DNA from 3 places in the Xanthomonas sp. 60 genome. Region 1 is predicted to be linked to each of the others. Evidence: predicted binding sites of a transcription regulator. Region 1 holds the regulator's gene; each other region holds the start of a gene.

Region 1 (3,277 bases):
AAGCCTTCATGGACGCGGCGCACGATGCCCACCACGCGGCGGATGATCTGGCCGGTCAGGTCCTGGTAGCTCTGCGTCAGCGCGATCTCGGTGAGGTTGTGGCGGATGCGCTCGAGCTGCCCTTCCTGGTCGGCGTTGAGGCCGTCCGCGCGCAGCTGCTCGGTCAGGCGCCGGCATTCCTCGGCCAGGTCCAGGGTGCGGTGCGTGGCCTGTTCGGTCATCGCCACCACGTGGTCCAGGCGGGCGCAGGCATCGTCCAGCTCGCCGGCCTCGCTGGGCAGCGTGGGCAGCTCGCCGAGCGCCTGGCCCAGCTCGCGTGCCAGCCGCGAAAGGCCGGCCATCATCGGCTGGGTGCGTGCGGCGGCCAGTCCGTCGATATGCTGGCGCCAGCCGGCTTCGTCACCGCTTTCCAGCGCGGCCAGGGCATCCTGCAGGCGCTGCACCAGCAGCGATTTCTCCGCGATCGTCTCCATCAGGCGCTGGCCGCCAGGCGTTCGAAGATCTTGCCCAGCTTTTCTTCCAGCGTCTGCGCGGTGAAGGGCTTGATGATGTAGCCGTTGACCCCGTTCTGCGCCGCTTCAATGATCTGCTCGCGCTTGGCTTCAGCGGTCACCATCAGCACCGGCAGCGTCTTGAGCCGGTCATCGGAGCGGATCGCCTTGAGCAGCTCGATGCCGGTCATCACCGGCATGTTCCAGTCGGTGACCACGAAATCGAAGGGCTGGCTCTGCAGCAGCGTCAGCGCGGCATGCCCATCTTCGGCTTCGGCCGTATTGGTGAAGCCCAGGTCGCCGAGCAGGTTCTTGACGATACGACGCATGGTCGAAAAATCGTCGACGATCAGGATGCGCATGTTCTTGTTCAAAGCGGGTTTCCTCGTGAGTGCTTTATTCTTCCAGGCCGGCGTCGGCAGCCTGGAAGACCTTCAATCGGCCACGCAGGCGCAGGACCGCCTGGCCGTGGATCTGGCAGACGCGGGACTCGCTGACACCCAGCACCGCGCCAATCTCTTTCAGGTTCAGTTCCTGCTCGTAGTAGAGCGAGAGCACCAGCTGTTCGCGCTCGGGCAGCAGGCCGATGGCCTTGCCCAGCTCGCGCCCGAACTCGCCCCGTTCCAGCACCTGCTGCGGCGTCGGACCGCCCTGTGCGGGGGTGTCCAGCTCGCCCTGGTCTTCGATGCGCGATTCCAGGCTCAGCACCTGGCCGCGCGCGGCATCTTCCATCAGCCGCAGGTAGTCCGGCAATGGCATGTCCATCGCGGCCGCCACTTCGGTGGCACTGGCGGCACGGCCACCGGCCTGCTCCAGGCGGCGGATGGTGGCGGCGGCATCGCGCGCACGGCGGTGTACCGAACGCGGCACCCAGTCGCCGCGTCGGATCTCGTCGATCATCGAACCACGGATGCGGATCGAGGCGTAGGTTTCGAACGAGGCGCCCTGTTCGGCGTCGTAGCTGCGCGAGGCCTCGATCAGCCCCATCATGCCGGCCTGCACCAGATCGTCCACTTCCACGCTGGCGGGCAACCGCGCGGCAAGGTGATGGGCGATGCGGCGGACCAGGTCCGCGTGCTGGGCGATGCACTCGTTGGCGGAGTTGCGCTGCACTTCGCGGTAGTGGGCGGCGGCTTTCATGCGATCACCCCGCGCTGGCGCAGGATGCGTTCCATGAAGAACTCCACGCCGCCGCGCGGTACCGTCGGAGCCTGCCAGCGCGCGGTGCGCCGGGCGATCTCGTTGATCGCCAGGGCCGAGGGGCTGGATGGATAGGCTTTCACCACCGGCTGCTGGCGCTGCACGGACAGGCGCAGCCAGTCATCCTGCGGCACGCAGCCCAGGTAGTTGAGCGAGACATCGGCGAGGAACTTCTCGCAGACCCGCACCAGCTTTTCATACAGCACGCGGCCTTCGTTCGGGTCCCGGACCATGTTGGCCACCACCTGGATGCGGTCCACGCCGCGCTCGCGCGAGAGCACCTTGATCAGCGCGTAGGCATCGGTGATGGAGGCCGGCTCGTCGCAGACCACCACCACCGTGTCCTGCGCGGCCTGGCAGAAGGTGAGCACGCCATCGCTGATGCCGGCGGCGGTGTCCACGACCATCACGTCCAGCTCGCGCTCGAGTTCGGAAAACACGTTGACCAGGCCCACGTGCTCGGCCGGGGCCAGTTCGGCCATGTGCCGGCGGCCGGAGGCGGCGGGCACCACGAGCACGCCGTTGGGGCCTTCGATGATGACGTCCTCCAGCGTGCAGCGCCCGGCGACCAGGTCGGCCAGGGTCAGCTTGGGGTGCAGGCCGAGGATCACGTCGATGTTGGCCAGGCCGAGGTCGGCGTCCAGCAGCAGCGTGCGTTTGCCCATGCCGGCCAGTGCCACGGCCATGTTGGCCGAAACATTGGTCTTGCCCACGCCGCCCTTGCCGCCGGTGACGGCGATGGTGCGCACGGGCCCGAGCGGCTGGCTGCGGGTAGCCGACAACGGGAAGGTGGTGGTCAGCTTGGCGTACTCACGCGACTGCATGGTTCAACTCCGGGTTGCAGGGCATATCGGCCGCGCGGCGCAGATCTTCAAGGCGAAGTACGAGATTGGCGGCACTGGCGCGGTGCAGGTCTTCCGGCACATCCTGGCCGTCGGTGACCCACGTGATGGGCAGGCGGTGGTCGGCGGCCACCGAAAGGGCGCTGCCGAAGCGGCCGGTTTCGTCCAGCTTGCTGAGCACCACGCCCTGCAGGTTGGCGGCACTGAAGCGGCGCACCACTTCGTCCATGTCGTTGAAGCTGGTGTTGGCCGGCAGCACCAGCAGGCTGCTGACCTGGCGCGCGGCACGCAGCCACTGCAGCTGCGCGACCAGGGTGCGGTCGCGCGGGCCCAGGCCGGCGGTGTCGATCAGCACCAGCTTGTAGTCCTTCAGGCGCTCCAGCAGGCGGTCCAGGTCGCTGCCACTGTTGGCCTCGTGCACCGCGATGCCGAGCTGGCGGCCGAAGCCGTACAGCTGCTCGCGCGCACCGATGCGGGCGGTATCGGTGGTGACCAGGGCCACATCGCGCGGGGCATGCGTTTCGGCGAAACGCGAAGCGAGCTTGGCGATGGTGGTGGTCTTGCCGGCGCCGGTGGGGCCCACCAGCGCGATCACCCCGCCAGCCTCCAGCGGGTCCACCGGGGCGATCGGCAGGCGGCGCGAGATCAGGCCCAGCATCAGGCCGCGGCTGCGGTGCGCTTCCGTGTCCAGCGGAATCTGCAGGGTGATGTCACGGCACATGCCGGCATCGAAGCCGTACTCTT
Region 2 (3,277 bases), 230 kb from region 1:
GCATCGCATCGGTGATGGCGGCTTTCTCACCGGGCAGATCATCCATCTCGAGGCTCATGTCGCCCTGCGCGTAGCGCGCCATCACCTCCACCAGCCGGCGCTGCACATCCACGTGGCCGGCCACCAGCGCATTGGTGCCGGCGACCATGCGCCCGTACTCGCCGGGGAATGCCGCCGCATCCAGGCGGTAGCTCATCTGGCCCTCGTCATGCCGCCGGGCCATGTCGGCCTGCGCGTCGATCACCGCGCGCAGCTGGCGCTGCATCGCTGCCATGGCGCTCAGCAGGCGCCCGAGCTCGTCATCGCCGCGCTGCGGAATGGCACTGTCCAGGCGGCCGGCGGCCACGTCCGAGGAGACGCGCTCGGCTTCGGCCAGTGGATTGAGGACCTGCCGGCGCAGCAGGAGGAACAAGGCGCCGCTGAGCAGCAGCGCGGAGCCCAGCCCCACGGCGGTGATCACCCACAGCAACGTGCGCGCCTGCGCCATCACGTGCGATTTGGGCACCGCGATGCCGAGCGCGAACACCTGCGGCGCCGCACCGATCTTCAGCGGTGCGAACACCTGCAGTTCCTTCCTGCCATCGATGGTGACCTCGGTGCTGACCAGCTCGCCCCTGGCGACTGCGGCGAGCATCGTCCGGGTGCCCGCATCGTCACGCACCTTGCCCACTTCGGCAGCGTCGCGGCTGGCCATCACCGCACCCGCAGGCGAAAGCAGCGTGGCGTGCCCCACCTCCATCGGACGCATCGCCGCGATCCGCGACTGCAGTGCCGCCAAGGTGAAATCCACGGTCACCACGCCAAGGAAACGCTCGCCGTCCAGGATCGGGGTGGCCACCGTGGTCATCAGCGTGTCCTTGCCGGCCACCGGGTAGTAATACGGTTCAACCACCACCTGCGCGCGGGTTTGCCGCGGCTTGAGGTTCCAGTCGCCGTCGCCGGGCTTTTCGTAATCGCGCAGCGGCTCGCGCACCAGGGTGCCGTCCTGCCACGCCCACCAGGTCATGAAGCGGCCGGTCGGGTCATGCCCGTCGCTGTCCACGAACTCGGCGTCCTTCCCGTCAAACGCATCGGGCTCCCACAGCGTGCCCAGGCCCAGCCACTGCGGGTGCGCCTCCAACTGCGCGCGTACCACCTGGTTGGCGGCTTCGCGGTCCAGTCCGGCCAGCGTGCGCTGTACGCGGAAGGTAGTGGCCAGCGCGGCACCGGTATCGGCCGCGACGCTGATCTCCCCGGCAATGCGCTGGGCCTCCTGTCCGGCCAGGTCCTGCAGCCGCGCCTGCGCGCTGGCCAGCAGCGCGGCGCTGCTCTGCCAGTAACTGATCATCGCGGTGAGGCCGAAACAGGCCAGGGCCAGCAGGCCAGTGCCGAGCATCAGCCGGCGGGCGACGCTCGGGGCGCGGGAAGAGCGGGATGGAGCACGCATGGGCGTTTCTCGGGAGGGGAGCCAGGGCAGCGGCGCCGGGTCCTTCCGAACGGCCTTCCCCCTCTATCGGCCGCAGTGGCCCAAGCTTGATGACTCCGGCCCGCAGCCTGCCCGGCCAGGGTGACCGGCGCGCGCCCGGCCACCGCGGCCGCGTCAGCGGCTCAGGTGCAGGAACTGCACGTGGCGCTCGTACTGGCTGATGATGTCGTTGATGATCTGCTCACGGCTGTAGTCCACCAGGTCGTAGTCCTGGCTGCCCTCGTACAGATGCACCTCGGCCCGGTAGTAGCGGCTGTTGCGCGCCTGGTGGGAGGCGAACGACGGCACCCGGTATCCGGTGAGGATCACGCGGTAGAGGAAATCCTGCTGATCGCCATGGTCCACCGCCAGCTCCATGTCACCCGGCTCCAGGCGCGTGGTCACGTCCCACCCCTGCTCGCGCAGCTGCTCGGCGACGGCCTCCAGGGCCGGCTTCACGTCGGTGTCCATGAAGCGGTAGACCTGGTCGCGGACCGGGAACTTCACCGCCTGGCCCAGGCGCTGGCGCCACCCCTGGTGGTGTCGGCTCGCACCGACCAGCGGCGAGGCGCGGTACTGCAGCGCGCGCTTGCGATGGCCCTCGTCGGCGAAGGCCCGCATGAGTCCCCACATCATCAGCAGAAGCACTGCCGAGAACGGCAGCGAGGCCAGCACCACCGCCGATTTGAGCGCATCCATGCTGCCGGCCAGCAGCAGGCCACCGGTCACCACCGCCGTCACCGAACCCCAGAACACGCGCAGCCAGCGCGGGCCATCATCCTCAGGCGCGCCGCCGTGCGAGGACAGCGTGGACAGCACCACCGCGCCGGAATCGGCAGACGTCACGAAGAACACGAAGCTCACCGCCACCGTCACCGCGATCACCACGCGGCTCCAGGGGTAGGTATCGAGCAGCGCATAGAGCACCATCGGCGGATCATCGATCGCCAGCTGCGCCAGTTGCTGCTGCCCATGATGCAGCACCTGGTCCAGCGCACTGTTGCCGAAGATGGAGAGCCACGCCAGCGTGAAGCCGAGTGGGATGAACAGCACGCCGAACACGAACTGGCGGATGGTGCGGCCGCGCGAGATGCGCGCGATGAACAGCCCGACGAACGGCGACCAGCCGATCCACCACGCCCAGTAGAACACCGTCCAGCTGCCCATCCATCCCGGCCGGCCGCCGTAGGCGTACACATCGAAGCTCTTGCCGACCACGTTGCCCAGGTAATCACCGGCATTCTGCATCAGCGTGCCCAGCAGGTACTGCGTGGGACCGGCGAACAGCATGAACAGCACCAGCGAGATGGCCAGCAGCATGTTGATGTTGGACATCCAGCGCACGCCTTTCTCCACGCCGGAGACTGCCACCACGATCGCGGCACCCATCATGGCGGCGATCAGTGCTATCTGGACCCAATGGGTGTGCGGTATATCGAACAGATGGGACAGGCCCGCGTTGAGATGGAGCACGCCAAAGCCCATGTCCGCGCCAAGCCCGAACACCGTCGCGACGATGCCCAGCGCATCCACCGTGTAGCCGATCGGCCCGTTGATCCGGTTGCCGATCAACGGATACAGCGCCGAGCGCAGGGCCAGTGGCAGGTTGTGGCGGTAGGCGAAATACCCCATGGCCATCGCCGCCAGTGCGAACACGCCCCAGCCATGCAGGCCCCAGTGCAGGAACAGCAGCTGCATGGCCTGCCGTGCCCCCGCCTCACCGTTGGCATCCAGTCCTTGCGGCGGCTGCATGAAATGGGTCAGCGGCTCGGACACACAGAAGAAGAACAGTGTGATGCTGATACCCGCCGCGAACAGCATCCCGGCCCAGGA
Region 3 (3,277 bases), on a different contig from region 1:
ACCAGTCCCACCGCCACCACGGGCATCATGCGCATGCGTTCACTCCTGCATCCGCACCGGGGTGGACGGGCCGACCGCGTCGACCACGCGTGCGGCATCCCAGTTGGTCATGCGTACGCACCCATGCGATTCGGTCTTGCCCACGTGGCCGGGCTCGGGCGTACCGTGCAGGCCGTAATGCGCCTTGGAGAGGTCGATCCAGACCGCGCCGACGGGATTGTTCGGGCCCGGCGGCAGCGTTGCCTTGCTGTCACCCTTCTTTGCATCCCAGAACAGTTTCGGGTTGTAGTGGAAGGTGGGGTTGCGCGCCACGCCCAGGACCTTCCATTCGCCGATGGGCAGGGGGTCGTGCTGGCTCCCTGACGAGACCGGTACCTGCGCAATGACCTTTCCACCTTCATCAAGCAGCTGCAGCGTGGAGTCGGATTTGTCCACAACGATCCTGGCGGCCTTGGGCAATGCGGTGGTGCTGATGTTCGGCACCTGGATCGAGGTGCCGGCTGTGGACAGATCGACGCCGGGATTCAGGGCCTTGAGCAGCGCCGGAGAGGCGTGGAACTTCTCGCCGAGTTTCTCTTCCACGGACGTGAAGCCGAGTGCCTCCTGTGCGGCCTGCGCGGCGGGTGTGGCCGGGATCGGCCGGAACGGGCCGGCCACATCCTCCGCGGTCAGGACGTGCGTTGCCAGCGGCGCCGCGTCGTCTTTCAGCAAGGCCTGCCAGGTGGTCTCGTCGAGCTCGCAGGTCACCTTGATTGAATGCGCGGCCTGGAAGCCCGAGACCGCGCGGCGCTGGTTGGAACCGGCCTCGCCATCGATCTGGCCAGGCGAGAAGTTGGCCCGGTCGAGCAGCACCTGTGCATGCAGGAGCGAGCGGGCGGCGGTATCGACCGTGTCCGCATCAGAGGCCGCAGAGGCAACGGGTGCAGGCGTCGACGTCTGCGCCAGTGCAGGCCATGAAGCGGCCAGGGCCAGACCCAGCAGGCAGCGGGGCAGGGTGAGCGATGAGTGCATGGAGAGCTCCGGAAAGGCCGAAGCTCACCATGGCGCACAGGGCGTGAACGGAAAGAGCAGGCGCCACGCGCGCGGTAAGCACTGACGCAGACCCGTACGCCTCGCCTCGCCTGGCCGGCAACCCGGTCCAGCAAGCTGAACGGTTCGACGGCGCAATCCCGTGCAGATGTAAAGACGGCGTCAACGCCGCCGATACAGCAGGCCTTCCCTAGGTAGTGCCCGCCATGAATCTGTTGAGGAACGTCCGCGTCGTCTGGCGCCTGAGTCTGGGCTTCGGCCTGCTGCTGCTGCTCGTGGCGGCTGTGGTGGCGATCGGAGGCGTGGCCACTGCAGTGCAGAAGCGGGCGATGGAACAGGTCGTCAACGTGCACGTGGCCAAGGTCCGCCTGTTGTCGGACCTGTTGGATGCCAACAACCAGATGCTGGTGGTCCGCCGCGAAATGCTGATCCGCCAGGGCGAAGGTCGAGAGACGGACGAGCAGCGCATCGCCGAGCTGGTCACACGGTACGAGGCCGGCTGGGCGGCGTACCAGGCGCTCCCGGCTGATGCGGCGAGCAGGGCGCTCGGCGAAGCCATCGCCGCGCGCCGTGCGCTGGCCCGACCGCTGAACAGACAGACCGCCGCGCTGATGGAAGCGGGGGATTACCCTGCCGCCGTGACGCTCACCCTGGGCGAAGTGCTGCAGGCCGCGACCGGCTGGAACAAGGCCCTGTCCGACGCGGTGGCCCACGAACAGACAGCAAGCCAGCAGGCCGCTGCGGCGGCCATCGCGCTCGGCGAGCGGAGCCTGTGGCAGCTGCTCGCTCTAGGCACGGTGGCGCTGGTGATCGGCGTGGCGGCCTCGCTGCTGATCGCCCGCAGCCTGACCGGGCCCTTGGCACGTGCGGTGCTGCTGGCCGAACGCATGGCCAAGGGCCAGCTTGACCAGGACTTCCGCCTGGGTGGAAAGGACGAGCTGACCCAGCTCGGGCACGCGATGGCCAGCGTGCGCGAGAACGTGCAGGCGGTGATCGGCGCACAGCTGGACATGGCCGCCCGCCACGAGGCCGGGGCGATCAGCTACCGCATGCCCGCCGAGGCCTTCCCCGGCGATTTCGGCCGCATGGCCGTGGCCACCAATACGCTGGTGGGTTCGCACGTGGACGTTCAGTTCCACATGGTGGATGTCATGCAGGACTATGCCATCGGTGATCTGCGCCGCGACCTGCAGCACTATCCGGGCGAGAAGGAAGTCCTCACCCGCACGATGGCGACGGTCAAGGGCAATCTGTCGGCGATCAACGCGCAGATCGACGCCCTGGCCGGTGCCGCGCGCGCCGGTGATTTCTCCCGACGCGGTGACGAGGCGGCTTTCCAGCATGCGTTCAAGGCAATGGTCGCCAACCTCAACGGCATGATGGCCAGCGCGGAGGCAAGCATTGCCGACGTCTCCAACGTGCTTCGCGCGATCGCCGATGGCGACCTGAGCGCCCGCATGAGCGGACAGTACGAAGGCGTGTTCGCCCGCATGCGCGATGATGCCAACCGCACCGCCGCCCAGCTGACCGGCATCGTCAGCGGCATCCAGCAGGCCGCCGGCAGCATCGACAACGCGGCGCAGGAACTGGCTGCTGGCAATGCGGACCTTTCGCGCCGCACCGAGCAGCAGGCCGCCAATCTGGAAGAGGCCGCCGCTTCGATGGAAGAGCTCACCTCGACAGTGCGCCACAACGCGGACCTGGCTGGCCAGGCTGACCGCGAAGCACATGCCGCAGGCGACGCGGTGCGGGCGACCGAGCAGGCGATGGGCCAGATGGCGTCAGTGATGAAGGAGATCGATCACTCCTCTTCGCGGATCGCCGAAATCACCTCGGTCATCGACGGGATCGCGTTCCAGACCAACATCCTGGCGCTGAACGCGGCCGTGGAAGCGGCTCGTGCGGGCGAGAACGGTCGCGGGTTCGCCGTGGTGGCCACCGAGGTGCGGTCGCTGGCACAGCGTGCCGGCGTAGCGGCCAGGGAGATCAAGACCCTGATCGATGAGGCCAGCGGCAAGGTGCAGACCGGGTTGGCGGTGACGGTGGAGTCGGAGGCGGCGATCGCACGGTTGGCGCAGGCCAGCTCGCGCACCAACCAGCTGATGAGTGATATCGCGGCGGCGACCAAGGAGCAGGCTGCCGGCATCGAACAGGTCAATCAGGTAGTGGTGCAGATGGATCAGGTCACCCAGCAGAATGCCGCCCTGGTAGAAGAAGCCACGGCCGCGAGCCGGGCGCTGGAAGAGCA

The links. Region 1 encodes FliA, which starts transcription of late flagellar genes. Its sites were predicted from a motif close to TAAAGTTTNNCNNNCNNNGGCCGATAA; they were not measured.
Region 2: a site for FliA is predicted at 1,490-1,516, ahead of FHY09_RS12495 (methyl-accepting chemotaxis protein). Genes of this name have one in related genera too.
Region 3: a site for FliA is predicted at 1,181-1,207, ahead of FHY09_RS03385 (methyl-accepting chemotaxis protein). Genes of this name have one in related genera too.

What each region holds. Positions count from the first base shown of each region.
Region 1 covers NZ_JAASQW010000005.1:37,893-41,169, forward strand. The annotation lists gene FHY09_RS11450 (protein phosphatase CheZ) at 1-473, opposite strand, end outside; gene cheY (chemotaxis response regulator CheY) at 473-865, opposite strand; gene FHY09_RS11460 (RNA polymerase sigma factor FliA) at 888-1,631, opposite strand; gene FHY09_RS11465 (MinD/ParA family protein) at 1,628-2,515, opposite strand; gene FHY09_RS11470 (AAA family ATPase) at 2,502-3,277, opposite strand, start outside.
Region 2 covers NZ_JAASQW010000005.1:270,896-274,172, forward strand. The annotation lists gene FHY09_RS12495 (methyl-accepting chemotaxis protein) at 1-1,426, opposite strand, end outside; gene betT (choline BCCT transporter BetT) at 1,580-3,277, opposite strand, start outside.
Region 3 covers NZ_JAASQW010000001.1:737,523-740,799, forward strand. The annotation lists gene FHY09_RS03375 (M23 family metallopeptidase) at 1-35, opposite strand, end outside; gene FHY09_RS03380 (L,D-transpeptidase family protein) at 40-1,011, opposite strand; gene FHY09_RS03385 (methyl-accepting chemotaxis protein) at 1,236-3,277, shown strand, end outside.